4 regions of the Bacillus sp. N6 genome follow, and region 4 is predicted to be linked to each of the others. Evidence: predicted binding sites of a transcription regulator. Region 4 holds the regulator's gene; each other region holds the start of a gene.
What was found. The regulator Rex, encoded in region 4, represses fermentation and respiration genes when NADH is low (regulators of the CRP and FNR family bind a similar motif). The targets are predictions, from matches to a motif close to TTGTGAAATATTTCACAA.

Region 1: a site for Rex is predicted at 5,551-5,568, ahead of ACUXVC_RS25520 (DUF1641 domain-containing protein). Genes of this name have one in related genera too.
Region 2: a site for Rex is predicted at 3,146-3,163, ahead of ACUXVC_RS24510 (L-lactate dehydrogenase). Genes of this name have one in related genera too.
Region 3: a site for Rex is predicted at 4,840-4,857, ahead of hcp (hydroxylamine reductase). Genes of this name have one in related genera too.

What each region holds. Positions count from the first base shown of each region.
Region 1 covers NZ_CM127843.1:4,923,117-4,930,998, forward strand. Annotated here, with positions in the region: gene ACUXVC_RS25495 (putative mucin/carbohydrate-binding domain-containing protein) at 1-860, opposite strand, end outside; gene ACUXVC_RS25500 (thioester domain-containing protein) at 1,432-2,352, opposite strand; gene ACUXVC_RS25505 (aldo/keto reductase) at 2,465-3,304, opposite strand; gene ACUXVC_RS25510 (MFS transporter) at 3,321-4,484, opposite strand; gene ACUXVC_RS25515 (winged helix-turn-helix transcriptional regulator) at 4,858-5,202, shown strand; gene ACUXVC_RS25520 (DUF1641 domain-containing protein) at 5,638-6,078, shown strand; gene ACUXVC_RS25525 (NAD(P)/FAD-dependent oxidoreductase) at 6,123-7,301, shown strand; gene tyrS (tyrosine--tRNA ligase) at 7,492-7,882, opposite strand, start outside.
Region 2 covers NZ_CM127843.1:4,748,441-4,756,322, reverse strand. Annotated here, with positions in the region: tRNA gene ACUXVC_RS24555 (tRNA-Thr) at 1-50, shown strand, start outside; tRNA gene ACUXVC_RS24550 (tRNA-Lys) at 61-136, shown strand; tRNA gene ACUXVC_RS24545 (tRNA-Gly) at 150-220, shown strand; tRNA gene ACUXVC_RS24540 (tRNA-Ile) at 231-307, shown strand; tRNA gene ACUXVC_RS24535 (tRNA-Asn) at 315-389, shown strand; tRNA gene ACUXVC_RS24530 (tRNA-Ser) at 397-487, shown strand; tRNA gene ACUXVC_RS24525 (tRNA-Glu) at 494-565, shown strand; gene ACUXVC_RS24520 (MFS transporter) at 712-1,935, opposite strand; gene ACUXVC_RS24515 (TetR/AcrR family transcriptional regulator) at 2,259-2,858, shown strand; gene ACUXVC_RS24510 (L-lactate dehydrogenase) at 3,279-4,223, shown strand; gene ACUXVC_RS24505 (S8 family serine peptidase) at 4,546-7,882, opposite strand, start outside.
Region 3 covers NZ_CM127843.1:3,347,154-3,355,035, forward strand. Annotated here, with positions in the region: gene ACUXVC_RS17240 (helix-turn-helix transcriptional regulator) at 1-419, shown strand, start outside; gene ACUXVC_RS17245 (ABC transporter permease) at 583-1,332, opposite strand; gene ACUXVC_RS17250 (ABC transporter ATP-binding protein) at 1,333-2,094, opposite strand; gene ACUXVC_RS17255 (DUF1048 domain-containing protein) at 2,265-2,606, opposite strand; gene ACUXVC_RS17260 (PadR family transcriptional regulator) at 2,682-3,002, opposite strand; gene hcp (hydroxylamine reductase) at 3,490-4,776, opposite strand; gene bla2 (BcII family subclass B1 metallo-beta-lactamase) at 5,478-6,251, opposite strand; gene ACUXVC_RS17275 (glycoside hydrolase family 25 protein) at 6,388-7,125, opposite strand; gene ACUXVC_RS17280 (MazG nucleotide pyrophosphohydrolase domain-containing protein) at 7,160-7,441, opposite strand; gene ACUXVC_RS17285 (DUF3784 domain-containing protein) at 7,566-7,856, shown strand.
Region 4 covers NZ_CM127843.1:252,172-260,053, forward strand. Annotated here, with positions in the region: gene ACUXVC_RS01485 (ABC-F family ATP-binding cassette domain-containing protein) at 179-2,113, opposite strand; gene ACUXVC_RS01490 (redox-sensing transcriptional repressor Rex) at 2,300-2,929, shown strand; gene ACUXVC_RS01495 (YdiK family protein) at 2,959-3,150, opposite strand; gene ACUXVC_RS01500 (CPBP family intramembrane glutamic endopeptidase) at 3,147-3,896, opposite strand; gene groES (co-chaperone GroES) at 4,287-4,571, shown strand; gene groL (chaperonin GroEL) at 4,610-6,244, shown strand; purine riboswitch at 6,385-6,486, shown strand; gene guaA (glutamine-hydrolyzing GMP synthase) at 6,651-7,882, shown strand, end outside.

The DNA.
Region 1 (7,882 bases), 680 kb from region 4:
TGTTGATGTCCCACTTCATGCCAAGGCCCCCATCCATCATTAGTTAACTCTTCTAGATTTAGTACTGATTCTAAATTCCCTTTACTATAAGCTGTTCGATAATAAGTCGCATACATATAATTATCCGTATACCAGTCTTCAACAAAATGAATGGAATGTTTACCTTGATTCGCAACACCCGCATCATCTTTTGATAAACCTGATATCTTATGTTCTATATTAATTATTTCATCATGTTTCTTTAATAACGCAGCTGGGTCTTCTTGCTTCAAATGTTCCGCCACAGTTTCAGGATGCATAGTTAATAAACTATTTTCCCCCTTCATTTCTATTGCATATGGATCAGGATTCTCTGCCAACATACGCTTCCAATCTTTTGTCGTATGCTTACCTAAAATAAATAAAGGATTTGGTGTTCCGCCTTTTTTCACTTTAGCGACTACTTCTCCTGTGTTGTGATAATTATAAAAATATAATAGCCCCCCATTTGAAGAAGAAATTTTATTCTCACCGGGATTTAAATTGAATTGTTTAGGTTCTTCTTTTTCATAAGAATATGTACCAATATAAGCTTTAATCTGTTGAGTCCCTTCTACTTGAATAACTACTTCTTCACCTGGCTTTACATAAATGCCCGTTGGTTCATAAGGAGAAAAACTCATTCGACGCTGATGCAACTCACGCATCCCTTCTACATCACCTTTTGGCAGTAATTGATACACTCGCTCTTCTTGCTGTTTCTCTTTATTTTCAATCGTCATCTCTGCATACACCTTAGGTAATTCAAGTCCATATGGCGTTAATAACGTAGCTAAACAAACACCAGCTACTAATACCCTACTCTTTTTCTGCTTTGACATAATCTGTGTCCCCTGTCCTTTTTTTAGACAAACCACCCTATATATTAATTTAATAAGAAATCCTATTATTTTTATAAAAACATTTAATGAATAGACTAATACCTCTCGCACCTATATCAATTACTACCGCATTTCTCTAAATGTATTCGCTTTCTTATATTGTAAAATTTTTATGTAATATGTCCTCCTCACTTCTCTCTATTTGTGATGAGTTCTCTTCGTACATAAAAAGAGAATAGTAAAAGATATCATTTAGTATTGTCATCTATACATCTAAAAATAAAAATAGCAATAGAATATTACATTTTCTTCATATATGACCATCTATAGGTAGTTTTTCCAACTGAATTTTACACGCTTTCTACTTCGTTTGATAGACTTCACAATTAGAATAATGTTACAATTTTGTGAATAACATCCGTTGATTGTAATGTTTAGATTTTGTTATATTTTATTATTTTTAAATACTTTTTCAAACGTTAAAATAGTGTTTCACTCGATTAATTATTATCTTGATATATTTTTAAAGAATTCATATGAAAAAGCATTGGCATAAGCCAATGCTTTCTCATTATCTCTTTTGATTCGGTTTATGCGGTTCATTTGGAGTATATGGCTTATTTGGTTTATTTGGAGCCTCAGCCTTTTTCCAGCTTACCGCTAACTCTGGACTTGTTTTTTCTTCACTACGCTCAAGTAATACTACTGCATTTTGAATAGTCGGTGTACCTTTATGCGCAATTCCTTGTAGTTTCGTTAAATTTCCTGATACTTTAAAGCTAAATCCACCAGCTGGTGTTTGTTTCGGAATTAAAATGCGGAACTTCTCTCCTACATTAAATTCTGTTTTTGTTTCGCCTTTTTCATTTGCAAATTTCACGCCCGCTGGTGCACCTGTTGCTTGCACTTTATACGTTCCGCTTTTTGCATTTGTTTCTACTGTATATAAACCTGTTTCAAAGAAATCATTTTTTAATACTGCTTCTTGTTCTTCTGTAGGAGTTACACTCATCGTAATTTCTTGTAACTCTTCACTAGCGTTTGCTTTTGCAACGATGTCTTTCGTTACTTTCTCTACATTTTTATTGCGGAAATCTAAATCATTAACATCAATTTGTTTTAACGCATTCCACACTGCCAGCTGCGTTGCGTAATGCGCCTCTCTCCAATCAGATACTCCTAATTCTTGTGGGCTCTTTTGTGGATATCCATTCAACAGTACACGGTACACATTAATATCCACTTTCCCCATTTCCGGTAAATCTTGACCGCTCGGAGATTTTAAATCTACATTTAAGCAAAATGCAATTTTTCCATCTGCCGTTTTAATAAGTTCTGTTCGAATTGGTTTCTTCTTTGACTTACTATAACTCCAATTCATTTCATACTTTGTATGATCCATAACTTCTGCGAATGCTTTTTGAAGTGGGAATAATACAAATAAGACACTTAAAAACATAGCTAAAAGTTTGAACGATTGCTTTATATTCATGTTTACAGCCCCTTAATAACAAACTTAATACTAAGTAGTATTTAATTAGAAAATATTTTTATGCAAAAAAAAGAGCGCATAAAAGCACTCTTTTTTCTTTCTTACTTTAATCTTAGAAATCGAAGTTATCAGGATCTGGACCAACGCGGTGATTTTGGTTTAACGCATCGATTTTTTCCATGTCTTCTTTTGTTAATTCAAAGTTAAATACATCAGCATTTGCAATAATGCGGTGTTCTTTCGTTGATTTTGGAATTGTAATTACTCCGTTTTGAAGATCCCAACGTAAAATCACTTGTGCTGTTGTTTTACCGTGTTTCTCAGCAATTTCTTGTAATGTTTCATTATCTAATAATTGACCTTGCATTAGTGGTGACCATGCTTCCATTTGAATACCTTGTTCTTTACAGAAAGCTTGTAGTTCTTTTTGTGTTAAACGAGGGTGGTATTCTACTTGGTTAATCATTGGCTTAATTTCTGCATCTTTCATTACATCTTGTAAGTGATGAATTTGGAAGTTACTTACACCAATTGCACGTACACGCTCTTCTTTATAAAGTGTTTCTAGCGCTCTCCATGTATCTTTATATTTTCCTTCTGAAGGCCAGTGAACAAGATATAAATCTAAATAATCTAGTCCTAATTTTTTTAGACTCTCTTCGTATGCAGCGATTGTTGTTTCATACCCTTGATCTGCGTTCCATACTTTTGAAGTGATAAATAATTCTTCTCTTGAAATACCAGTCGCTTCAATACCTGCACGGATTCCTTCACCTACAGCTTTTTCATTTCCGTAAATTGCAGCTGTATCGATGCTACGGTATCCTGCTTTAATCGCTGATTTTACAGCTTCTACAAGTTCTGGTCCTTCTTCTACTTTAAATACACCTAAACCGAACCAAGGCATTTCTACACCATTATTTAATACTGTTTTACTTTGTAAGTTTTTCATTTTATTTTCTCTCCTTTTATTTTACTTGATCTCTTTTTTCTAATGTCATGCTCCATGCTGTTAAAATCACGGCACCTACTACCATAAGACCGCCTACCCAAGCAGTATGGATTAATCCTAACGAATTCGTTACAAGGCCACCTATATAAGAACCTAAAGCGATTCCTCCGTTAAATGCGGCAATATTAATTGCTGAAGCAACATCAACCGCACTTGGAACAAAGCGCTCTGCCAATATAACTACATATACTTGTAGCCCTGGAACATTCATAAATGCGAATAGTCCCATGAAAATAATTGTGATTAATCCAGCTACTTTAAATGGCGCTGTAAATGTTAAAACAAATAATATGATCGCTTGAATAAAGAACATGTAAAATAGCGCTCGAATCGGATTATGATTCGATAATTTCCCGCCAACCATATTCCCTATCGCAATTGCGATTCCATACACTAATAAAATGATAGTAACGGTACTTGCTTCAAATCCTGTTACTTCTTGTAATAGGGGTGATAAATACGTAAATGTTACGAATGTACCACCGTATCCAAGTGCAGTAATAATGAAAACAAGTAATAGTCTTCCATTTTTAATTAATTTAAATTGATCACGAAACGATACAGGTACACCATTTTTTAAATTAGATGGGACGAGTATACTGTTTGCGATGAAAGCAATAATTCCAATTACGACAATCGCCATAAATGACGCTCTCCAGCCAAACTCTTGACCGATAAATGTTCCAATTGGCACACCAGTAATAGTCGCAACTGTTAATCCAGTAAACATAATCGCAATTGCGCTAGCACGTTTATTCTCTGGTACGATTGCAGCTGCAATTGTAGATCCAATTGACATAAACACACCATGTGCAAACGCAGATACAATTCTTGCGATAATTAATACAGTGAAGCTTGTTGCTACCGCCGCAATGCCATTACCAATAATGAAAATAACCATAATCCACATTAATAATGTCTTCCGCGACATACTAGCCGTTAACGCTGTTAAAACAGGAGCTCCTACCGCTGCTCCTAACGCATATAAGGAAACCGTTAAACCGGCTGTTGTAACCGAAACATTTAAATCTTTTGAAATAGATGGTAGTAAACCGACACTAATAAACTCGGTCGTACCAATCCCAAACGCACTAATTGCTAGCGCTAATAAAGCAAACATACTTCTTCGGCTCGTCTGAGCTTCCGAAGATGGTACTGTATATGAACTCAATTGAATTCCTCCTTATTACAAGAAATCCAATCATAATAGTATGATAAAAAGGCCCCTTTATCTTCTAAAAAATATATTTCATACTTACAAATGCTATTATGAATGGTTTCATTCCTTTTTTGAAGAACGCACTTTAAAGTACGATAGGCACTAAAAAGTAACATAGTCACTTTTTGGTACCGTACTACTCATTTGCCTCTTACATGTGCTATTATGAAACATATTTAACATAATAAAAAGTACGTACTTTAAAGTGCTATAGGTACTAAAAAGTAACATTTGTATTATTAAACTTACTTTACTCAAAAAGGGAGGGGTTCATATGAAGAAATACAATATTCCTGTAGAGGCGACTTTAGAAGTTATCGGCGGCAAATGGAAAGTTGTTATTCTTTGTCACTTAACGAAAGGTACAAAGAGAACGAGTGAATTAAAACGCTCCATGCCTGGTATTACACAAAAAATGTTAACGCAGCAATTACGTGAATTAGAAGACGACGGGGTCATTCAAAGAAAAGTATACAACCAAGTCCCACCGAAAGTAGAATATTCTCTTACCGACTACGGTTGGTCTTTAGAATCCATTCTTGACTCTCTTTGTTCTTGGGGCGAATGCCATCTTGAAAAAGAAGGTAACACATCGATGCTAATTGCAGAAGGTGAATAATAGGAAAAAGGAAAAAACGAACATGAATTTGTTCGTTTTTTCCTTTTTTTCTATATATATATGTACATTTCTAACTGAAACAAAATATTTTATACGCTTTCATACCTTGTCAGCACTACGTTATACACTCAATATCAAATAATTAGGAATCATTTTTATGTTAACATAGGTGTATATAGTATATAATATAGGATATATATTATATACACTTTCCGGTAACGGAGCTTTTCCATTATGCGGACAAGCCATATATCGGACAGTTCATAAATAATAAGTAAGACGTTATGGTTTTAGATTTATGTTTGCAGCTTACTTGCTGTCATAAATTTAAAGGCATTTTATTGTGTTTTGTGAAACTTTGCATAAAGTTTCGTAAACGTTTACTATCTTACTTATAAAAAATAAGAGTATTGCTATCGTAAAGGAGAATTGGAGATGCCAGAAACTATGACTCAAACAAAGCCAGAACAAGAAACTGTACAAATTTCTGCTAGCCAAGGACAACTTGATGTACTTGATCAGTTGTTAAAACCTGAGGTACAAGAATCATTAACAACACTAGTAGAACAGCTTCCAAAATTAACTGAGCTTGTTAACATTTTAACTAAGTCTTATGACTTCGCTCAAACTGTTGCTACTGATGAAGTATTAAAAAGCGACACTGTTGGTGCAATTACAGAGCTTGTAGAACCTGTAAAAGATACAGTGAAAAGCATGGCTGCAACTGCAATCGAAGCGAAAGATCGTGCTGACGAAAGTACTGAAGTTATCGGCCTATTCGGTCTATTAAAATTACTAAAAGATCCACAAGCACAAAAAATGTTCCGCTTTGTGAACGCATATCTTCAAATTAGTGCAGAACGTAACAATAAATAATTTAACTTATAACAACAATTAGTAAAGACGGGGGATATCATACTATGTCAAAACAAATTGTCATCTTAGGCGCTGGTTATGGCGGTCTTCTTGCCGCTTTAAACGTACGTAAATATTACAGCAAATCAGAAGCACAAGTTACAGTGATTAACCAATACCCAACACACCAAATCATCACTGAATTACACCGCCTTGCAGCTGGTAACGTGTCTGAGCAAGCAATTGCAATGCCACTTACAAAGCTTTTCAAAGGTAAAGATATCGATCTTAAAATTGCAACAGTTGAGTCATTCTCAGTTGATAGCAAAGAAATCAAACTAGCTGGCGGCACTACTTTATCTTACGATGCACTTGTAGTTGCTTTAGGAAGTAAAACTGCTTACTTCGGTATTCCAGGACTAGAAGAAAACAGCATGGTATTAAAATCTGCTGCTGATGCAAACAAAATCTACAAACACGTTGAAGACCGTATTCGTGAATACGCGAAAACGAAAAACGAAGCTGATGCTACAATCGTAATCGGTGGTGGCGGATTAACTGGCGTTGAGCTAGTTGGTGAGCTTGCTGACATTATGCCTAAACTTGCAAAAAGCCACGGCGTAAATCCAAAAGAAGTTAAACTTCTTCTTGTTGAAGCAGGTCCAAAAATCCTTCCAGTATTACCAGACCACTTAATCGAACGTGCAACTACTAGCCTAGAAGCACGCGGCGTTACATTCTTAACTGGTCTTCCTGTAACAAACGTTGCTGGCAATGAAATCGACTTAAAAGACGGTCAAAAACTTGTTGCTAACACATTCGTTTGGACAGGTGGCGTTCAAGGTAACCCATTAATCGGTGAATCAGGTCTTGAAGTTAACCGTGGACGTGCAACAGTTGATGCATACCTACAATCTACTTCTCACAAAGACGTATTTGTTGCTGGAGACAGCGCTGTTGTCTTCTCTCCAGACGGTCGTCCATACCCACCAACTGCACAAATCGCTTGGCAAATGGGTGAGTTGATTGGATACAACTTATACGCAGCACTAGAAGGCAAAGCATTCGAAGAGTTCGCACCTGTAAACTCTGGAACACTTGCTAGTCTAGGACGTAAAGATGCGGTTGCTACAATTGGAGCAAGCAATACTCCACTTAAAGGCTTACCAGCATCATTAATGAAAGAAGCAAGTAACGTTCGTTACTTATCACACATTAAAGGTCTATTCAGCTTAGCTTACTAATCTGAATATAAGCCCGAATCATGCCCAGCATGGTTCGGGCTATTTTTATCCGTAATTTTCTCTAACTTATTTATTCGGCAAAAGAATAATATAACCCTTTTAATTATCTAAATTTACTGATTATTTTATGTCCAAATTGTGTATACGAAAAGATGGAAGTATTCTTCCTACTCCCATCCTTTCACACAAACTATTCGCCTAACTTCACAAGGCTGTAGTTCTTCTTCCCTTTACGAATAATAATAAATCTGCCATCAAATGAATTTTCTACAGTAACATCCGTACCCACATCTGTTACTTTCTCACCATTCATAGAAATCGCACCATTATTAATGTCTTCGCGTGCTTGGCGTCTAGATGGTTCAATTCCTAAATCGACTAGCCACTCTACGATGTTTTTCGCCTCTTTTGAAGACTGGAACGTTGGCATTTCTTTAAAGCCTTGTTCAATTTCATCAGCTGTTAACGATTTAATATCCCCGCTAAATAACGCTGCTGTAATCTTCTCAGCTTGTAATAATGCCTCTTCTCCATGAACGAATTTCGTCATTTCTTCCGCTAACACTTTTTGCGCTTCACGT
Region 2 (7,882 bases), 860 kb from region 4:
ACTGACTTGTAATCAGTAGGTTGGGGGTTCAAGTCCTCTAGCCGGCACCACTTTCAAAATGAGCCATTAGCTCAGTTGGTAGAGCATCTGACTTTTAATCAGAGGGTCGAAGGTTCGAATCCTTCATGGCTCACCATTTTCAATTTAATGCGGGTGTAGTTTAGTGGTAAAACAAGAGCCTTCCAAGCTCTGGTCGAGAGTTCGATTCTCTTCACCCGCTTTTCAATTATGGGCCTATAGCTCAGCTGGTTAGAGCGCACGCCTGATAAGCGTGAGGTCGATGGTTCGAGTCCATTTAGGCCCACCATAATTGTTCCGCAGTAGCTCAGTGGTAGAGCTATCGGCTGTTAACCGATCGGTCGTAGGTTCGAGTCCTACCTGCGGAGCCATATTTATAGAGAAGTACCCAAGTGGCTCAAGGGGCTCCCCTGCTAAGGGAGTAGATCGCGAACGCGGTGCGAGGGTTCGAATCCCTTCTTCTCTGCCAGTAATTGGCCCGTTGGTCAAGTGGTTAAGACACCGCCCTTTCACGGCGGTAACACGGGTTCGAATCCCGTACGGGTCATACTAAAAGAGATAGCATAAACTGCTATCTCTTTTTTGTTGTGTATAGATATAGAAGAAGCTATGACAGATTATAAATAATAAGTTTAAAATAGGATTACCTTTTCTCATGCATAAGAAGAGATAATCCTATTTTTTGAACATGTTTTAACTCTCTATTGAATGTCCATCTTGTTTAATAACAGCATGATTATATGCGAAGTGAAGAGTTTTGTATCCTAAAAGTGCAATAGTGAAGGCAAGGCCTCCTGCTATAATAGCCACACTAAATCCTGCTCGAGCTCCAAAATTATCAATAACTAAACCAGCTATCGCTGATCCTAGGGAGACTCCAATTCCAAGTCCTGTAATTGCCCAAGTCATTCCTTCTGTTATTTTTGATTCAGGTACGATTCTTTCCACAAGCCCCATAGTAATAATCATAGTAGGAGCGACAGATAGTCCTGCAAAGAAGACAATAACTATTAGCCAAGCAATAGTATTTACGAAAAATAGTGGCAGCATTGTTATCATGGAAAGTGTGACTGCTATTAAAAATTGATTATAGGGTGGAGCATTGAGTTTAAGAGTACCGAAAATAAGGCCTGCCAGGCATGAACCGATTGCATAGACAGAAAGTACAAAGCTAGCAGTTACTGCGTTTCCTTGATGTTCAGCAAAAGCTACACTAACGACATCTATTGTGCCAAAGATAGTACCTATAGCAATGAGTGTGAATACTAGTACTCGCAAAGAACCAATTTTAAATACTGTTCCTTTGTTTGTAATGTCGCCAGGGTGTACAGGTGGTTCTGTGCTTTTTTGTAGGATGAATAGGCATACCCCAATTGTAAGAAAAACAGATGATAAAAGTGGCCCTGCTTCTGGGAAGAACATAACACTTAAACTGACAGATAATACAGGACCAATTATGAAGCAAATTTCGTCGACGACCGATTCAAAGGAAAATGCTGTATGCAATTTATGGGATCCACGGTATAGTTTAGTCCAACGTGCACGTACCATAGCTGACATATTTGGCATACAACCTGCACATAAGGCGGATAGAAATAGCGTCCAATAAGGAGCTTCATATTTCGTACATAGAAGTAAGAGGATCGTAAAGAAAACACTGATACCTGTAGTCGGAAGAAGTATGCGAGATTGCCCTAATTGATCGGCCATCCGAGAAATATGAGGAGCTAGTAAAGCAGATGATAATGTAAAGGTGGCTGCAACAGCTCCAGCAAGCCAATAGTCACCACGTAACTGAGATAACATTGTAACAATACCAATGCCCATCATTGATATGGGCATCCGAGCTATAAACCCTGCTAAAGAGAATCCTTTTGTACCAGGAGCACTGAAAATCTCACGGTAGGAATTAAACATAATAATCACCAAAGTATTTGACGTTTGCATATACATTCTTCATTCTTTTAAATCCTCCTCTGTTTCATTAATACCTTCTATAAAAAGGGACAGTGAGTCAATGTAGGATATAGGTAAGAAGTTATATTATCTTGTAAGCTAGAAATAATTGACATACGCACCGTATGTCAATATCATATTAACATACGGTGCGTATGTCAATTGAAATGTTTTATCTCTGGATAGAGAGCCGATGTTTAAAGGAGTTATTCTTTTATATAGAGAACGATACTATAGTGCAATTCATTTTGAATAAAGAGAATGAATAGAAGTAGGAGGAAAAGATGATTAAAAAAACGAGAGCAGAAATGATTACTGAAACACGTGCTAAATTGCTGAGTGCAGCAAGAGAGGCCTTTGGTACAGTTGGATATGTAAATACGTCTATGGATGATTTTACAGCATCTGTCGGTTTAACACGTGGTGCAATTTATCATCATTTTGGTGATAAAAAAGGATTGTTAGAAGCAGTTGTAAAAGAAATTGATATCGAAATGGATAATAAATTAGGGAAAGTATCAGATGAAGCGGAAGGAAAATGGGAAGGGTTTGTTGGACGTTGTCGTGCGTATTTAACGATGGCACTTAATCCAGAAATTCAGCGAATTGTACTTCGTGATGCACCAGCAGTATTAGGAAATAGTTATTATCAATCATCGCATTCGCAATGTTTAACGACGATGGCGGAGATGCTTCAGCAATTAATGAAAGACTGTATTATTGAAAAGACGGACTGCGAAGCTTTAGCAAGATTCATAAATGGTGGACTAGTGGACCTTGCTTGTTGGATTGCGAATTCTGAAGATGCAGAAGCACATTTGTCTAAAGCTTTGCATAGCCTATCACTTATATTGAATGGTTTATTATTAGAAAAGAATGCATGATTTTGAATAATATCTTTTTATTAATATACGGTAATAGTTAAAAGGGAGGTGGTAAAGTATATGCTAATTCATTTATGTCACCGTAGTCTATATAGGCCAACTGACGTCCAGCGTATAAGGAGATAATGTGTTAGTTTGATTATAGAAATTGAATTTAGTTATAGGGAATAATCAAATCACATTCTTTTTATTCACAATCTAAAGAAAACGCCTCCATTGAAATTGATTCCACACCTATTCTAATAACTTTACACTCTATGTGAAAAAGTTCACAAATAGGTCATAATTTGTGAAGTAATTCACAATAATACGTGCTACAATATGAATGTAAAGAAGTTAAACAACATTAAATTAGTATTTTAATTAATTACTTAAACAATCATAAAAAATAGATGTGAACAATAGAGAGGGGAAATTACCATGAAAAAAGGTATCAATCGTGTAGTATTAGTAGGAACAGGAGCTGTAGGTTGTAGTTACGCTTACTCAATGATCAACCAAGGTGTAGCTGAAGAGTTCGTATTAGTAGATGTTAATGAAGCAAAAGCAGAAGGGGAAGCAATGGACTTAAGCCATGCGGTACCATTCTCTCCATCACCAACAAAAGTTTGGAGCGGTAGCTATGCAGATTGTAAAGATGCAGATTTAGTAGTTATCACTGCTGGATTACCACAAAAGCCAGGTGAAACTCGTTTAGACTTAGTTGAGAAAAATACAAAGATCTTTAAACAAATCGTTCGCGGTATTATGGATAGTGGATTCGATGGAATCTTCTTAATCGCAACTAACCCAGTTGACATTTTAACTTACGTAACTTGGAAAGAATCTGGCTTACCAAAAGAGCGCGTAATCGGTTCTGGTACTACTTTAGACTCTGCTCGTTTCCGTTACATGTTAGGTGACTACTTAGATGTAGATCCACGTAACGTTCATGCTTACATCGTTGGTGAACACGGTGACACTGAACTTCCAGTATGGAGCCACGCTACTATCGGTGTACAAAAACTAGAAACAATCTTAGCTAACAACGAACAGTACAATCAAGAAGACTTAGATAAAATCTTCGAAAACGTACGTGATGCAGCTTACCATATTATCGAGCGTAAAGGTGCAACTTACTACGGAATCGGTATGTCACTACTTCGTGTAACTAAAGCAATCTTAAACAACGAGAACAGCGTATTAACTGTATCTGCATACCTTGAAGGTCAATACGGAGAGAAAGATGCTTACGTAGGTGTTCCAGCTGTAATTAACCGCGAAGGTGTACGTGAAATCGTAGAACTTGAGCTAAATGAAGATGAAAAAGCGAAATTCGCTCATTCTGTAAAAGTATTAAAAGAAACAATGGCACCAGTACTATAATAATTGCTAAATAATTCAGAGGTGGGAAACTGCTTCTTACCTCTGAACTTATATAATTTAATATAAATTCCTTTTCCGGTTTCCCTTGTATATCCCCAATATACCCCTTTTGCTGGATAAGGGTCGTTTATAGAAAAGAGCACTCTACTTTACGTAGAGTGCTCTTTATTATCCCGCATTAACGGGCAGTAAGATCCCCACCTCAAAATGCAGCGAAAGCAAAGAAGTTAGTTTGGTGATCAACTGCCCGTAAAAGCCCGATTGGTGAGGGCTGATAATCAGTGAGGGATGAACACCCCCCACTGATTAAAGTTTCACTTTATCATTTTTTAGGCGTTAATCCCAATTTCTTTAAAATATCTGTCAGTGTACCGCTTTTTGATTTTTCTACAGGTGTTTGTGATTTAGATGCATCTGGCCCTTTTTTCAAGAAGTTCTTTTCAACGAAGCGAATATCTTTTTCGTCGACAATCCCATCTTTATTAAGGTCTCCGTCTTTTACAGTTAGTCCTTTTTTACCATAGTTGCTAGCGATAATTTCAGCATCTTTAATATCGATTACTTTATCAGCATTTACATCGCCGGCAAGGTTTTCGTCAGGTCTTGCATAATAATATTGGCCAAGCAGCTTACCGTCTTTTTCAGTACCAAGTTTCGTTGTTAGGCGGCTTGTTAAATGTCCTGGCACTTCTACATATAGGTTATAGTCGCGTTTATTAACTGGAAGTCCATTTAGTTTGAAGTACCCATATTTATCTAGTGAACCTTCAAACTTATGACGGTAAGAATCAGTTGCGTATACTTTTACGCCAAGCTTTGCATAATCAAACTTTTCATCTAAATATCCACGTTCATTTAAGAATGCACCAGGTTTAATATTTCCTTCTACTAGTGAATTTAAGGACATAACTGAGAATGTTTGATCTTGAAGTACACGCATTCTATTTGGTTCTGATTCACCTTGTTTCCAGTAAACAAAAATTGGTGACTCTAATTGAGCGTTTGCTTCATAAAATTCATCATTTTCTACTTTGAAAGTTACATCAATGAACGGGAAATCACCATCTAATCCAGCAAAGTTTTTGTCATCGATAGTGCCGCCAACTGTAACCGAACCTGCCTCTAGTTTCGGTTCATTTACTTTTGCGGTTACTCCTTTTTCGGAAAGTAGCTTTTCAAAAGCAGGATTAAATTTTGCATTTGCAAATTTGAAGTTCTTCTCTAGGAAGTTTACATTAAATTGCCCAGCAACAAATTGTTTTACGTGTTTTGCGTTTAGTGTTACTGTGAACTCGTCATTTTTATATAATTCTTTTTTATCGTAACTAGCTTTCGCATATTGAGCACCATGTGGGATAAACCAGTAGTTATTTACACCGCTTGGATAGTCAGCTCCTGCAGTTGCATAATCGAAAATATATACGCCTGTGTTCATTGGACCTTCCGTTCTGAAGGAGTCAGGTGTAATGCCAACTTTAAAGTCGCCATTTGCATTAATCGGTAAAAACTTATGCAAGTATGGAGAATAGTCATAGTACATAACGCCATTCGCTTCTTGCGTAATGTTTAATCCTTTTCCTTTTAAGTAGTCAACGTTTGAATCGTATACATTTCCTTTAATCCATAGTGCTTTTTTGCCATCTTCTACTGTATAATTTTCTTCATTTAACTCGTAAATACCAGGTTTTAATCCAGTTAGTTTCACTTCTGGTGGGGTATTATCAATTACAACATAATCACCTTTTACACGTGCTTTCCCAGCCTTATCATAACCGACAAACTCAATTGTGTAGTCTCCTTCTGGTAAGTTGATTTTCTCATCACCAATTGGTTTTGCAGGATCATTTGTAAAAGGATACACTTTTCCATTAAAGAATGAGTCTAAGTAGTAATACACATCAGTTTTTAGTCCACTTGTGTTTAATGTCCCAATGAAGCCCAGAGCTTTATCTGTTTTGGAATCTTTTACGATAAGATCTAACGTTTCAAGTTCGCTGTTTAATTGGAATGCCCCGTGAACATACGATTCACCGTATGGATTAAATTTAGATGTATCAGTTGAAATTGCTTTTCTTGATAGTATTGCATTTTCAATACCAGGCTCTGATACACGAATAGAGAATGGGATTTGATATGTTTCTTCTTTATTTTTCGTGTTCGTAATATGAATATATCCTTCATATCGGCCTTGTTTTACACCGGCTGGAACATTAATTTTTGCTTCAATTTCACCTGCTTTGCCAGCATCAAGAGTAATTGTTTCTGGAGCAGAGATTTTTACACCGTTTGCGACAGCATCGTTAATAGTAGACGAAGCTGGTGTATAAGAAATTTCTGTTTTAAATTCTTTTTTCTCTTGTTTATTATGATTAGTTACTTTTATATTTCGTTTTTGTTCAAGAGCTTCACCGTCTTTTTGATAAAACTTACCGAATGCAATAGATCCAGTTTCTTCGGGCACTTCAATTACTTCATCATTTACAACAGTTTGTGTCGTATCTAATACTTTAAAGCTTGTTTCTGTACGAACGGCGTTGTAAGCATCTACTCGCCCAGCTCCAACTTCATACACCGAATATTTTTCTTTTAAATCATCAGCTGTGTTCATAAGAGACGCTTTTACATCGAACGGAGAGTAGTCTGGGTGTTCTTGTAAAATTAGAGCAGCAACGCCAGCAATATGAGGGGAAGCCATAGATGTTCCTTGCATACGCTCATAGGAAACAGCGTAGTTTTCACCCTCTTGCGGGTCGTTAATATATTCAGGAACTGTTGAAAGGACAGCGACACCAGGCGCTGTAATATCAGGCTTAATATCATCATTTGCTGTAACAGGACCGCGTGAGCTAAAGTCTGCAAGATGATCGCCTTCTGTTTGAATGTAATTAATTTCATCGAAAGTTAAGGATGTGCTACCTTGTTCAATTTGAGCTTTTAGTTTTTCACCGTCTTCTTTCGTTAGGCGGAATGCTGGAATGTATTTTGTGCTTTCACCAACGTAGAAAGGAATTTCTCCATCCACGTTGTTATAAATAATAACGGCCTTTGCACCTGCTTGTTTTGCGTTAGCAATTTTTTCATCAAATGAGGTTGTACCACGTGCAACGAGAGCGATTTTTCCTTTCACATCTTTTTTACTAAACTCGTCAGGCGTACCGATTCCTACAGATTCAATAGGTAAAATTTGTCCCTTGAAATCTTCTATTTTATCAGTGAAGTTTTTGCCGAACAAAATTAGGTTAGGGAATTGTAATTGTCCAGCATGACCTGATAGTTTCGGTAAGGAAATAGAGCTATCACTGGCTCCAACCGTAATAGCAAATGGCGAAGCACCTGGTGATCCGAGTGTTGATGGATTCGGTCCAGAGTTACCAGCAGCAACGACTGTAACAACGCCTGAAAGCATCGCGTTATTAACAGCGATAGATGTTGGATCAAGAGGATTGTTGCTATCATCACCTAACGATAAGTTAATAACGTTCATACCGTCAGAAATAGATTTATCAATTGCAGCGATAATACCTGAACTATCTCCACTTCCGTATGGACCGAGTACACGATAGTTATACAGTTCAATGTCAGGTGCAACACCTTTTACTGCTGAATCAGATTGGTTCTTCTTTTGAGCAGAAACGATACCTGCTACGTGAGTGCCGTGG
Region 3 (7,882 bases), 2.3 Mb from region 4:
ATCAAGAAAAAAGCCATTGGATCATTGAAGGATTTGACTTAAAAAAAGAAAAGAAGATGATGTTTCCTGTCGATGATCTCATTAATATTGAACCATACACGACGAACAAAAGGCTAAATAAGAAAAAGATTTTAGAAAAACTAAGTAAGAAGGACGAAATAATCAACTTGGTACTTGAACTTGGACCAAAAGCAATTGCCCAGTTCAAAAAATACCATCCTTTAAAAATTTCAATATCTTATACTAATCCTTACCAATCTACAGCCATTTTAAAAACTTTTATCAATGTTAACAATCCCGATGAAGTGACGGAAATAATAAATTGGCTGCTTTTTCTAGGGAAGGATATTAAAATCAAAGAAATACCCGATGAAGTATTAGCAGATTTACAAAAACGAGTGTGCTTATACATTCCATAAGCAGTGAGCCTCAAATATTAAGCTTTATCACTGGATAATTATCCTATTTTTAAATACCATTTCATTTACTACAATGAGAGCATGATAAATAATAAAAGCACGGAAAATCTCCCGTGCTTTTCTAAATATATATTATTCCTGAAGGTTTCGTTTATCACGTTTCTTACCCTAACTGACGTTTAAATGCTTTACTGGCGAAAAAGTAAGAGATGACCATTATACCTACGCACCAAGCGAGCGCAATCCAAATATCGTTACCAACAGTTCCTTCATATAAAAGAGCACGAATCGCATTCACGATTGAAGTTACAGGCTGATTCTCCGCAAACACACGAACAATTTTTGGCATCGTTTCGGTAGGCACAAAGGCCGAACTAATAAATGGAAGAAAAACTAGCGGGTACGAGTAAGCAGTCGCCCCTTCCATAGACCTCGCTTTCAATCCTGGAATGATAGCTAGCCATGTTAGCGCCAGCGTAAACATCCCTAGTATCCCAGCTACTGCAAGCCAATCTAGAATATTAGCGCTGGAACGAAAGCCCATTAAGAGTGCAACAAGAATAACCACCACGATAGTAAGTACATTAGCAACAAGAGAGGTTAAAACGTGAGCCCACAATATCGATGAGCGCTTAATAGGCATCGTAATGAAACGTGCCATCAGCCCACTCTTTACATCCGTAAAGAGTCGCACGGAAGTGTAAGCTACACCGGATGCGATAGCCATTAGCAAAATTCCCGGCAATAAATAATTGACGTAATTTTCCGTTCCAGTTTTTATTGCGCCGCCAAACACGTAGACAAATAATAGCATCATCATAATCGGTGTAATCGCTACTGTAATAATTGTATCCGGACTGCGCATAATGTTACGCATTAAACGACCTAGTAATACACCTGTTTTACTTTTCATTTACATCTCCTCCTTTTTGCCAATGATCGCAAGGAATATTTCTTCCAATGTCGGTTGCTTCTCGATATACTCCACTTTTGCTGGCGGGAACATCTCTTTTAGTTCAGCAAGAGTACCTGTCGTAATAATTTTTCCGCCATGCAAAATAGCGATACGGTCTGCCAGTTGTTCTGCTTCCTCCAAGTACTGAGTCGTAAGCAAAATAGTTGTACCGCTACCAGCAAGTTCCTTGACTGTATCCCACATTTCGCTTCGCGCTTCAGGATCAAGTCCAGTCGTTGGTTCGTCAAGAAAAATAACTGCTGGCGCCCCAATCAAACTCATCGCGATATCAAGCCGGCGCTTCATCCCGCCTGAATACTGATCTGCCCTTTGGTTTGCCGCATCAGTCAGGCTAAATCTTGCAAGTAGATTGTCAGCAACTTGAGCGGGATTGGAAACACCACGTAATTTGGCGATCATTATCAAGTTTTCCCTCCCTGTCAGCATACCGTCTAAAGCTGCGAACTGCCCTGTCAAACTGATACTTTGATGAACATGGTCTGGTTGACGCTGTACATCAAATCCGCAAATACTTACTTCACCGTTATCTTGCTTCATTAGCGTCGAAAGGATGTTAACTGTTGTCGTCTTTCCAGCTCCATTTGAGCCTAGCAGCGCGAAAATTTCTCCACGCTGCACCTCAAAATCTACCCCTTTTAAAACTTCCTTGTCTTTAAAGGATTTTTTCAAGCCTTTTACAGAAATCGCTGCATGACTCATACTTTTTTCCTCCCTATAAAAATGTTTTGCGAAGACTATTTATTTACCTCTATCTATTTAGTATCACTGATATTCTGTATTACTTAGTACCGAGTTAAAAATATAACTGAATAGCTATGATGGCAATTCATATGTGTAACCAGCTAATCAGTCGGTACTACTTATTCCATTTATTTTTTTCTCAATTTCTTCATAATACTTTCATTCAAATCTTCACGATACTTGGAGACGTAAGTTTTAGCATTTGCCACTAGTTCGTCAGCAAAGGAAGCCACGTCATCCCCAGTAATGTCAAGCACTTGTCTTCCTTCCGCTGCACCCGCTTCGAACAAATCGATTAATTCATACTGTATGTGTAACATATCCATCCCGTTACCCGCTGAAAAATTCCACATGTAGTTTTGAATTTTCTTAAATACAAATTGGTAGTCCTCTGGCAGAGCCTCAACTCGTGCCATCATCATTTTGTACTCTTTTTTATCACCAATTAACTTTTTGAACATTTCTAACATCTTATTTTCCTCCTTTTTTATAAAACCGAACAAGAAATTCTCAAAATATCGGCCGGAACATTTTATCTTATGAACCTATTTTGACTTCAAGACGTTAATTTTTGACGATACAAAATCCCATTTTTTCCAAAACAATTCAAGCTCCTGGCGGCCTTCTTCATTTAATGAATAAAACTTACGAGGCGGTCCCATATCTGATGGTTTCTTTTCAATATTCACAAGCTTTTTCTTCTCTAATCGTACGAGGATGGTATACACCGTACCTTCCACAACTTCGGTAAACCCAAGATCATTCAGGTGGCGGGTAATCTCATAGCCATACGTTTCACGGCGACTAATGATTTCCAGTACACACCCTTCCAGTGAACCTTTCAGCATTTCAGTTAAATTTTCCATGTCCTGATCCTCCTTTACCCCCTATTCTGTCTGACTTATATTCAGTATCACAGAGTACTAAGGCGAATTTTTTACTGAACAGTTTTTGTGAATCCGAACTATTCAGTATCACTTATTACATCTACATTGTATGACTAAGTAGCGATGGATGTCAACTGATTTTCAAATTTTTTCTATAATCCGCTATTACCTATTGTCTACTGAAAATATTTTGAGAAACAACACTACTCAGTATTGCTTATTACAACTACATTGTATGACTAAGTAGCGATGAATGTCAACTCGATTTTATATTTTTTTCTAAAATCAACTATTACCTATTCGATACAGCCTGTTTTCTTTTTTTAAATTTCCCCATACCTATCCCACTAAGAAAAGAAACTACCCCAAAATAAAAATTCTACATTTTTGTTTTGGGGCACTATACTATACCAAAGTTAATGAATATGGCTAGCTCTTCTTATTAATAAGACAGATCATTTTTTTGTTACGATAACATCATACCTATGTCTTCTGCTGCATTTGTAATTAGTTTTAAACCAAATGTTTCTTGTAATACATCAAGCACGCCAGGTGAAATAAATTCAGGAGCCTTTGGACCGATGCGAATATCTTGAATCCCAAGACTAAATAGCCCTAGTAAAATGGCAACCGCTTTTTGTTCAAACCATGATAGTACAATACTTACTGGCAATTCATTCACTTCACATTGAAAAGCATCAGCTAAAGCAGCCGCTATTTTCACTGTAGAAATTGAATTATTGCACTGTCCTAAATCAATGTAACGCGGAATTTCCGTACCAGGTACAACACCGTAATCCACATCATTAAAGCGGAATTTCCCGCAAGAAGTTGTTAAAATAACCGTTTCTGGCGGAAGCGACGTTGCTAATTCACGATAATATTCTCCGCCTTTTCCCGGTGCATCACAACCGGCGATAACAAAGAAACGCTTTATCTTCCCCTCTTTTACTGCATTAATAATTTCCGGAGCTAATGATAATACTGTATTATGATGAAACCCTGTTACTAACTGTTCATCCGACTCCATATGTACTTCTGAAAGTTCTAGTGCTTTTTGAATCAATGGTGTAAAATCATCATTTTCAATTTTTTGTACACCCTCTAAACCTGCAATGTCATATGAAAAGAATCGATCAGAGTATGATCCTTTAATTGGCATAACACAGTTCGTTGTAGCTAATATGGCACCAGTAAATTTTTCAAAAAGGCGTCTTTGATCATACCATGCCTTACCGATGTTTCCTTTTAAATGTTTATATTTTTTCAGTTGCGGGTATCCGTGTGCTGGTAGCATTTCAGAATGCGTATAAATATTAATGTCTTTTCCTTCTGTTTGCTTTAATAGTTCTTCTAATGCAAATAAATTATGGCCCGTAACTACAATTGCTTTACCTTCTACACGATTTTGTGTAATTTGTACAGGTTCTGGCACACCAAAATGATTCGTATGTGCCTCATCTAATAATTCCATCACCCGTAAAGCTGATTTCCCCACTTTCATAGCCATATCAATATGCTCTTGTTCGTTAAAATTAGAATTTGTTAATGTCATATATAAAGCTTCTTGTGTTGTAGCATCTACAAATGCATCCGTATACCCTAGCTGAGCAGCATGTGTGCGATAAGCTGCAATTCCTTTTAGCCCAAACACAATCGTATCTTGTAAACTCGCAATCGTTTCATTCTTGCCACAAACACCCATTACTTTACATCCGCCTGTTGGCGTTTGTTCACATTGATAACAAAACATATCATCCCACCCTCTCCCAATCATTCATTACACCTTAAGCATAATACCCATTGAAAAAAAGTGATGTGATATCAATCACAATAATATATAAATATTTGTGACAGTTCATATTGTTGACATAATACTTTTATTGACATCCAAAAAATATACATTAGTGTGCACACATCTTTCGATACTTTTAAATAGCTAAATAATTAATTTGGAGAAATATATACAACGAAAAAATTTTTTTGAATCCCTTATACAAATAATTGCAATTCATCTCATATGAAAATAGCGTATTTTTTATTTTAAGGAACTATCATTTTTTTATTAAAGCCTTCATTGTAAACCTCTTTATTTACAATACATTTACACTATCTTAACATTACTTACATTATTTATATGATATATTTATATAGAAGCTATTTAAGAAATTTCATATACATTTTATCTTTATGATCTCTAATCTAATCAATAAAAAGATCATGTTATATTTTTATAACAGGGGTGAATTACGATGACTGAAACTTTAAAAACACTTATAATGCTTGATGCTACTTACGTTGTTATTGCAATTATGACAGTACTAGTATTTGTATACTTGGAATTAAAATCTCAGTAATATATGCTGACGTAATCGACAAATTCAGCATTTAAATATAGTTAGAAGAAAGAGAGGAGAAAATTATTTCTCCTTTCTTTTGTATTTCTACAATTTCTTATTTTAATAAATCCAATGTATGTAAAAGTAATCCCTTTTCTCCTACTTCTCCATGACCAGGTACTACCGAATTTATATTTCCATATCGCTTCAGCACATTCTCAATCGATGTAGACCATTCATTTACATACGCATCCGCAACATTTCCTAAATCTTTAGCTTCCGCAGATTTTACTAAACAGCCTCCAGCTAAAATTTGATATTGTGGCAACCAAACAACAATATTATCTTCTGTATGTCCTTTCCCTGGATAGAACGTTTCTACTTTTGTATTGCCAAACTTCAAACTCGTAATTGTTTGTAAATCTCCAAGCGGCTCTTCATATCCACTGTTCTTTGCTAGTTCTGCGGTTAATGCTGTACTATGCGCTTTAATGCCTCTTTCTTTCAACGTTTTTATTCCGCCAATTCGATCAGCGTGCGCATGTGTAATAACGACATCTGTTACGCGCTTCTGAAATTTCTTTTCTACCATTTCTATTAGTTCCTTCGTTAATTTATCATCCCAAGAAGAATCAACAAGTACTAACCCTTTAGAAGTATTAAGAACTAGACCGTTCGAAGGAACTGCTTCTCCATTAAAATAACCTAACTCCGTATGAACCCATACATTCTTGTTTAACTGAGATATTGAAATGGTTCCCGTCTCATTTTTAATTACTGTTTGCTCTACCTTTTGTGATGCTTGTGCAGAAGAAATCGTGCTAACAAATTGAGTTGTTCCTAGTAAACTTACACATAATCCTACTTTTAACAACGTATTCTTTTTCATGTTATCAACCCTTTCTTTCAAGCTAAATAGTTATTACCTATATTAGACAATTCATCTCAAATGTTTGTTCCATCTTCATTTGCATACTTTTATGTAATTAACAAAAAAGCGTACACAATTTTGTACGCTTTAAAACTTAATCTTCCATTCCATAATTCTCAAACTCTTCCTCATTCCCATAAAATACATTCAAATCAATATACTTTTCTTTTCCATTATAACCGCTTAATCTCCCGCGGTTCGTGTATTGCCAAAACGTCCATTTTCTCTCATCAGATAAACTCGGTTTTGTAAGAACACTACGAATCCATATATTACATTTTGGATACGCATCCTTTATATATAAATCATACGCCTCTTGCGTTGCATACAATATTACTTTCTTATCGTAATGTTTTTCTAGCATTTCAATCATGACCGCCAACTTTTTCGTAACATCTTCACGCTTAGGCGGATTATCTTTTTTGTTAGCGTAAAACTCAACATCAATCACGGGTGGCAGTGCTTGTTTATATTTTGGAACAGTTCGTATAAATTGCTTTGCTTGTGTTTCACCCTTACTATCGAAACTAAAAAAATGGTACGCTCCGATGCGCATATCTGTCTTATTCGCATTCGTCCAATTTTTTGAAAAGTACTTATCTACAAACGAGCTTCCTTCAGTAGCCTTTATAAACGCAAACTTCATATTTTGCTTTTCCAACTCTCTCCAATCTATATCTCCTTGATACGATGCGACATCTACACCTTTTATTTCATACTTATCAGCACTTATTTGATTCGGAATGAATATGCCTTGAAAAATTAAGTAAACGATAACACTTATTACACTAATTAAAGTAAAGATTCCTCCTATAATAAGCTTCTTTTTCATTCATATCACCCATCTTTACAAATTAAAATTCTACTTACCATTCGCGCTTTTTATTAATTTTCATTTTTTCTTCAAACGCCTTCTCTAAATCAATATTTAATTTATTTGCTAAATCACATACATTCCAAATTACATCAAACATTTCTAAACCGATTTCTCTTTTCGCATCTTGTATTGTATCACGCTTTAATATGACTTCCGCTAATTCACCTAATTCCGCCATCGTATATATCGTACGCTCTTCAATTGTTGTATCTTGAAATCCTTTTTCTTTACTGAAATTTGATACATACCTCTGAAACTCCACAATATTCATACTTAATCTCCCCTCATTACCAATACTCCATTTTTCTATTACACTTAAAACTAAAATTATATTTTGTTAAATTATAACATTCGGACTATAATTTATTTATAGCCCATTAACGGAGGTGTTTGCAATGACTCTCTTCGCTTCACCAACATTATTTATAGTAGCAATCATTTCATTTGCACTAGCTTATTTCATCGGAGTAAAGCAGTACACTTGGCTCTTATCAGGATTCAACGAACGCCGCGTGCCTGATAAAGTGAAACTATCAAAAATAGTAGGTCTTTATAATTTAATTGCTGGTGTCATTGCGACAATCGGTAGTGTCTTCACTACGCCTAATGTCACAATCGTTATTCCTATCACTCTAATTGGACACTTTATAATCGCGGCTTATGTAAATACACGCATGGTGCAGTAAAAAAGATCACCCAAATGGATGATCTT
Region 4 (7,882 bases):
TCGATATTTCGTGTCGAATCGTTTATATATAGGGTTACGATAGATGTATTTGAAAAATGGTTGATATATTCCGAGTTACCATTGATATATTCAAAAAATTATTTATGTACTTAAAGAAAAAAGATGTCACATAGTCAAAAATCATGACTGATGAGACATCTTCCTTATTTAAATACTCTTATACATGTAGCTCTTCCCACTCTGCCATACACGTTTCAAGTTGTTCTTGTAGCGTTTGTTTTTTAGTTGTAATTTCACTCGCTTTTTCATAATCTGCATATATTTCTGGTAAGCAAAGTTGATCTTCTAACGTAGCAATTTCTTCTTCTAAGTTTACGATGTTTTGTTCTAGTTCTTCAATTTTTCGAGTGCGTTGACGTTCTAATTGTTTACGCTCTTTTTCTTCGAGATAATTTAATTTTTCTTGAGCTACAGTTTTTTGAACAGGTGCCTGATTTTCTTGCTGTTCTTGTTGTTCAAATGCTGCGCGTTCAATCATTTCATTTTTCTTCTCCACATAGTAATCGTAATCCCCTAAATATTCCTGTGCACCTTCTGTTGATAACTCAACCACAGTCGTTGTTACACGGTTAATAAAGTAGCGGTCATGTGAGACAAATAGAAGAGTCCCTGGATAATCAATTAAAGCATTCTCTAAAATCTCTTTACTATTTAAATCAAGGTGGTTCGTAGGCTCATCCAGAATTAATAAATTTGACTTTTGCATCATAAGTTTCGCAAGAGCTAATCGAGCTTTTTGTCCACCACTAAGGGAAGATACTGGTTTCAGTACATCATCTCCTGTAAATAAAAAGTTCCCGAGTATAGTACGGATTTCTTTTTCAGGTTGCAGTGGATATTCATCCCATAGTTCATTTAAAACCCGTTTAGAAGATGTTAAGTTTGCTTGTTCTTGATCATAATAACCAACAGATACATTTGATCCGAAAGAAACATCGCCATTTAATAGTGGTAACTTATTCACAATAGATTTTAATAATGTGGATTTCCCAATTCCGTTTGGACCAACTAAAGCAACACTATCTCCGCGAGTTAAGCGCATAGTTACGTTTTCAATTATAGGGTCCTCATCATAGCCAATGGTTGCATCCTTTACTTGTAAAACATCATTTCCACTTTGCTTTTCAATATCGAAGTGGAATGATGCTGACTTAGAATCACCTAATGGTCTCGTTAATAATTCCATTCTGTCTAGTTGTTTACGGCGACTTTGAGCACGTTTCGTTGTAGAGGCGCGAGCTATATTCTTTTGAACGAAGTCCTCAAGTTTTGCGATTTCATCTTGTTGTTTTTCGTAACGTTTCATTTCTTGCTCATATAATGCTGATTTTAAGTCTAAATATTTACTGTAGTTACCAACAAATCGTCTGCTTTCTTTATTCGAAATTTCATATACTTGTGTAACGAGTTTGTCTAAGAAATAACGGTCATGTGAAACGATTAATATTGCGCCAGGATAACCTTGTAAATATTGCTCAAGCCATGTTAATGTTTCGATGTCTAAATGGTTTGTAGGCTCGTCCAAAATAAGTAAGTCTGGTTTTGTTAATAATAATTTCCCAAGAGCTAATCTTGTTTTTTGCCCACCGCTTAAAGTAGAAATCGTCGTCTGGTGCGTTTCAACTGGGAAGCCAAGGCCGCTTAAAATGGAGCGAATGTCCGCTTCATATTGATATCCACCTTGATCTTTATAATTGAGTTGCAATTGGTCATAATCAGCTAACAATCTTTCATATATAGCTTCGTTTGAAAAGTTTTCTTCTTTTCCCATTTCTTGCTCAAGCCTTCGAAGTTTTGTCTCCATTTGCTGTAAGTGGGTAAAGACGGTTAGCATTTCATCCCAAATTGTTAAAGACGTTTCTAGGCCGGTATTTTGAGCTAAATACCCGATTGAGACATCTTTCGGTTTTATAATTTCGCCACCATCATGTGATAACTCACCAGCGATAATTTTTAATAATGTAGATTTTCCAGCTCCATTCCTTCCAACTAATGCGATACGATCTTTTGTTTGTACTTCCAATTTTATGTTTGCAAGAATTGTTTCTGCACCGTATAATTTCGAAAGTCCATTTACTTGTAATAAAATCAATGTTTTCACCTCAAATAATTTCTTAACTTTGCCATGTTTATATTTCTCAATCATACTAAAAATAGTGTATAGTTTAAAATAAGAGAGAATACTTCTTCTCTTTATTATACAAGGAATTTAATGAGTGCTAAACTTCTGTATTTGATTAAAGTATATGAATAAAGATAGGAAGAGAGGAGAGGTTATATGGATCAGCAAAAGATTCCACAAGCCACTGCTAAAAGATTGCCTCTATACTATCGATTTATCCAAAACTTATCTCTTTCTGGTAAGCAGCGTGTTTCATCGGCCGAATTGAGTGAAGCGGTAAAAGTAGATTCCGCAACAATACGAAGAGATTTTTCGTATTTTGGAGCGTTAGGGAAAAAGGGATATGGATATAACGTAAATTATTTATTATCATTTTTCCGCGAAACACTTGATCAAGATGATATAACGCGTGTAGCACTTATTGGAGTAGGTAATTTAGGGACCGCTTTCTTACATTATAATTTCACGAAAAACAATAATACAAAAATTGAAATGGCATTTGATGTTAGTGAAGAGAAAGTTGGAACAGAAATCGGGGGCATTCCTGTATACCATTTAGATGAATTAGAAGAGAGATTATCAAATGATATACAAGTGGCAATATTAACAGTACCGGCTACAGTAGCACAAGCTGTAGCAGATAGATTAGCTGAAACGAGCGTGCATGGTATTTTGAATTTCACACCAGCACGATTAAACGTATCAGAGAATATTAGAATTCATCATATTGATTTAGCTGTAGAGTTACAAACATTAGTTTACTTTTTGAAAAACTATCCACAATAAAACGCAGAGGAAGCGACCTCTGCGTTTTATTATTGTTTCTTCTTTGTGAATTTAACTAATATAAGGCGAAGTGCCAAATTAAAATCAATTGTTGCCATAACTGCAAATAGTATTGTCCACACATTCCAGATTGTATCTGTTACGTTCGTAATGGCGAAGCGTGTAAAGATACATCCAAGAAGGAAGTATAGTGCAGCCATGAACAATGGTGAGTTTCTCATACAAAAAATCCTCCGATAAAGCCTTGCATTTTTTCAGCTTCTTTAATCATTTCTTGAATTTGCTCATTGCTCATAAAAATTTGCCCAATAGCGACTAATGTATTCATCGCAACATGAGCTGCAATCGGAACGATAATACGCTTCGTCTTCACATATAAGAAGGCGAATACGAGCCCCATAGCAGTGTATACCAATAAGTGAGTAAAATCAAAATGGATTGCTGCAAATACAAGCGAACTAATGATAGCTGCAATAAAGAAGTTAAACTTCTTATAAAGTGTACCAAATAAAATTTTTCTAAATACGATTTCTTCCAAGATAGGTCCGATTATAGATACGACAATAAGGAACCAAGGTGTCGTTCTTGCAATTTCCATCAGTTTCATTGTATTTTCTGAACCTTGTTTAATTCCTAGCAGCTGCATCTCGATCATACCGGCAACTATTTGTGAAAAGAAAGCCAAGAAGAAGCCGATGAAAATCCATCCAATAGTAGCTGGAACAGAAGAGCGCATTGCATCTAAATGCCTGTCACGAATGTCTGTTCTAAGTAACCAAAGTACGATACATAATGCAACAAAGAAGCTAATAATTGCCCAGTGTCCCGTTATGATTTGTCCTTTTTCCTCCATGGTAAATCCTCTATTATCATAGAGTCCTGTTTTTAGGAGAAGTGGTAATCCAACAATTCCAGATAACTGCATTAAAATGTATGTAACGATAATCCACCAGTATTGTTTCTTCAAATAGTTTAACCATCCTTTCTAACTCTAGTGTATGAGATGAGGTAGGATAACATGTAAATATGTTATCTACGATATAAACTTTCATTCGAATTATGATTTTTTTGTAAATCCGTATTTGAAATTAAAGTAGGAGACAGGAAAAAGTTGTACGTTTAGCGAAAACAACTTAGGGTGTCTTTCATATTGTAACATACGAGTAGGGGAAACAACGATTCATATAGTAAAGGCAGTATTCTATATAGAAAGTTTATATAGTAATTTGCGAAAAAATTATGATTTTTTTACTTGCAAAAGAAATTGAGATTATTTATTATTATAAGTGTGTTAGCACTCGGATGACTTGAGTGCTAATAAATAAAATTTACATACAAAATGAGGAGGTTATTGTTCATGCTAAAGCCATTAGGTGATCGCGTTGTAATTGAGCTTGTTCAAGCAGAAGAAAAAACAGCAAGTGGTATTGTATTACCAGATACTGCAAAAGAAAAACCACAAGAGGGTAAAGTTGTTGCAGTAGGTACTGGTCGAGTGCTTGAAAATGGTGAGCGTGTTGCTTTAGAGGTAGCAGCAGGTGATCTTATCATCTTCTCAAAATATGCAGGTACTGAAGTGAAATACGAAGGTACAGACTACTTGATTTTACGTGAAAGTGACATTTTAGCAGTTATCGGTTAATTATATAAATCTTAAAAAATCCAAGGGGGTCAATTATTATGGCAAAAGATATTAAATTTAGTGAAGAAGCACGTCGTTCGATGCTTCGCGGTGTCGACACTCTTGCAAACGCAGTAAAAGTAACGCTTGGACCAAAAGGTCGTAACGTTGTACTTGAGAAAAAATTTGGTTCACCACTTATTACAAATGATGGTGTAACAATCGCAAAAGAAATCGAATTAGAAGATGCATTCGAAAACATGGGTGCAAAATTAGTAGCAGAAGTTGCTAGCAAAACAAATGATGTAGCTGGTGATGGCACAACAACTGCAACTGTATTAGCGCAAGCTATGATTCGTGAAGGTCTTAAAAACGTAACAGCTGGTGCTAACCCAATGGGTCTTCGTAAAGGTATCGAAAAAGCTGTTACTGCTGCAATTGAAGAATTAAAAACGATTTCTAAACCAATCGAAGGCAAATCTTCTATCGCACAAGTAGCTGCTATTTCTGCAGCTGACGAAGAAGTAGGTCAATTAATCGCTGAAGCAATGGAGCGCGTTGGTAACGACGGCGTTATTACTTTAGAAGAGTCTAAAGGATTTACAACAGAATTAGACGTAGTAGAAGGTATGCAATTTGATCGTGGATATGCATCTCCTTACATGATTACTGATTCTGATAAAATGGAAGCAGTTCTTGATAACCCATACATCTTAATTACTGACAAAAAGATTTCTAACATTCAAGAAATCTTACCAGTATTAGAGCAAGTGGTACAACAAGGTAAACCACTTCTTATCATTGCTGAAGATGTAGAAGGCGAAGCTTTAGCTACATTAGTAGTGAACAAACTTCGTGGTACATTCAATGTAGTAGCTGTTAAAGCTCCTGGATTTGGTGACCGTCGTAAAGCAATGCTAGAAGATATCGCAATCTTAACTGGTGGCGAAGTAATCACTGAAGAATTAGGTCGTGACTTAAAATCTGCTACAGTTGAATCTTTAGGACGTGCTGGTAAAGTTGTTGTTACAAAAGAAAACACAACTGTAGTTGAAGGTATTGGAAATACAGAGCAAATCGCAGCTCGCATTGGTCAAATTCGTGCGCAATTAGAAGAAACAACTTCTGAATTCGATCGTGAAAAATTACAAGAGCGTCTTGCGAAACTTGCAGGTGGCGTAGCAGTAATTAAAGTCGGTGCAGCAACTGAAACTGAGTTAAAAGAGCGCAAACTTCGCATTGAAGATGCACTTAACTCAACTCGTGCAGCAGTAGAAGAAGGTATCGTTGCAGGTGGTGGTACTTCACTTATGAACGTATACACGAAAGTAGCTTCTATCGTAGCTGAAGGCGACGAAGCAACAGGTATCAACATCGTACTTCGCGCACTAGAAGAGCCAGTTCGTCAAATCGCAATCAACGCTGGTCTAGAAGGATCTGTAGTTGTAGAGCGTCTAAAAGGCGAAAAAGTAGGCGTTGGTTTCAACGCAGCTACTGGCGAATGGGTTAACATGCTTGAGTCTGGTATCGTAGATCCAGCTAAAGTAACTCGTTCTGCACTTCAAAACGCAGCATCTGTTGCAGCTATGTTCTTAACAACTGAAGCTGTAGTAGCTGACAAGCCAGAACCAAATGCACCAGCAATGCCTGACATGGGCGGCATGGGCATGGGCGGTATGGGCGGAATGATGTAATTCCGTTTGCCCTAAAAAACATCCATTTCTATATAGAAATGGATGTTTTTTTATGTTTTTTAGAAAAGGAAATGAATTTCTGTAGAATTTTGTCGCTTTCTCTCTTGACCATATTGATACTTCATTGTTAGAATCTAGGAAGATAATATAAAACGATCCTTCATATATCCTCAATGATATGGTTTGAGAGTCTCTACCGGGTTACCGTAAACAACCTGACTATGAAGGCAGTGTGTCTTATATTTATAAAGAGCGGAGACTATCTTTCTTTATAAAGCCAGACCCCTGCCTTTTCTTTGTTATGAGACTAGAGGCGGAGGACTGGCTTTTTTTATTATATTGGTAATGCTTTTCGCCAAATTGGTGAAAATATTTATATACGAGAACTAACGTTGGGGTGATTATTTTGAAGAAGCAACACGATACAATTATCGTTTTAGATTTTGGAAGTCAATACAATCAGTTAATAGCACGTCGAATTCGTGAGTTCGGTGTATACAGTGAACTTCATCCACATACAATTACTGCAGAAGAAATTAAAGCAATGAATCCAAAAGGGATTATTTTCTCTGGTGGACCAAATAGCGTATACGGTGAAGGTGCATTACATTGTGATGAAAAAATCTTCGAACTAGGTTTACCGATCTTCGGTATCTGTTACGGTATGCAGCTTATGACACAACACTTCGGTGGTAAAGTAGAGCGTGCCAACCACCGTGAGTACGGAAAAGCTGTTCTTAAAGTAGAGAACGAATCAAAATTATATGCGAACCTTCCAGAAGAGCAAGTTGTATGGATGAGCCATGGCGACTTAGTAACTGGTTTACCTGAAGGATTCGTAGTAGACGCAACAAGTGAGTCTTGCCCAATTGCTGGTATGAGCAATGAAGCGAAAAACTTATACGGTGTACAATTCCACCCAGAAGTACGTCACTCTGAGCACGGTAACGATTTAATTAAAAACTTCGTATTCGGCGTATGTGGTTGTTCTGAAGGATGGAACATGGAGAACTTTATCGAAGTAGAATTAGAAAAGATTCGTGAAACTGTTGGAGACAAAAAAGTACTATGTGCACTTAGTGGCGGCGTAGACTCTTCTGTTGTAGCAGTATTAATTCATAAAGCAATCGGCGATCAGTTAACATGTATTTTCGTTGACCACGGTTTACTTCGTAAAGGTGAAGCAGAAGGCGTTATGAAAACATTTAGCGAAGGCTTCCATATGAACGTTATTAAAGTGGATGCACAAGAACGCTTCATGAACAAGTTAAAAGGTGTAGAAGATCCAGAACAAAAACGTAAAATCATCGGTAACGAATTCATTTACGTATTTGATGATGAAGCATCTAAATTACAAGGTATGGACTTCCTAGCACAAGGTACACTTTACACAGATATCGTTGAAAGTGGTACAGCAACTGCACAAACAATTAAATCTCACCATAACGTTGGTGGACTTCCAGAAGACATGCAGTTCAAATTAATTGAGCCTTTAAATACGTTATTTAAAGATGAAGTACGTGTATTAGGATCTGAACTAGGAATTCCTGATGAAATCGTATGGCGTCAACCATTCCCAGGTCCTGGTCTTGGTATTCGTGTATTAGGTGAAATCACAGAAGAGAAATTAGAAATCGT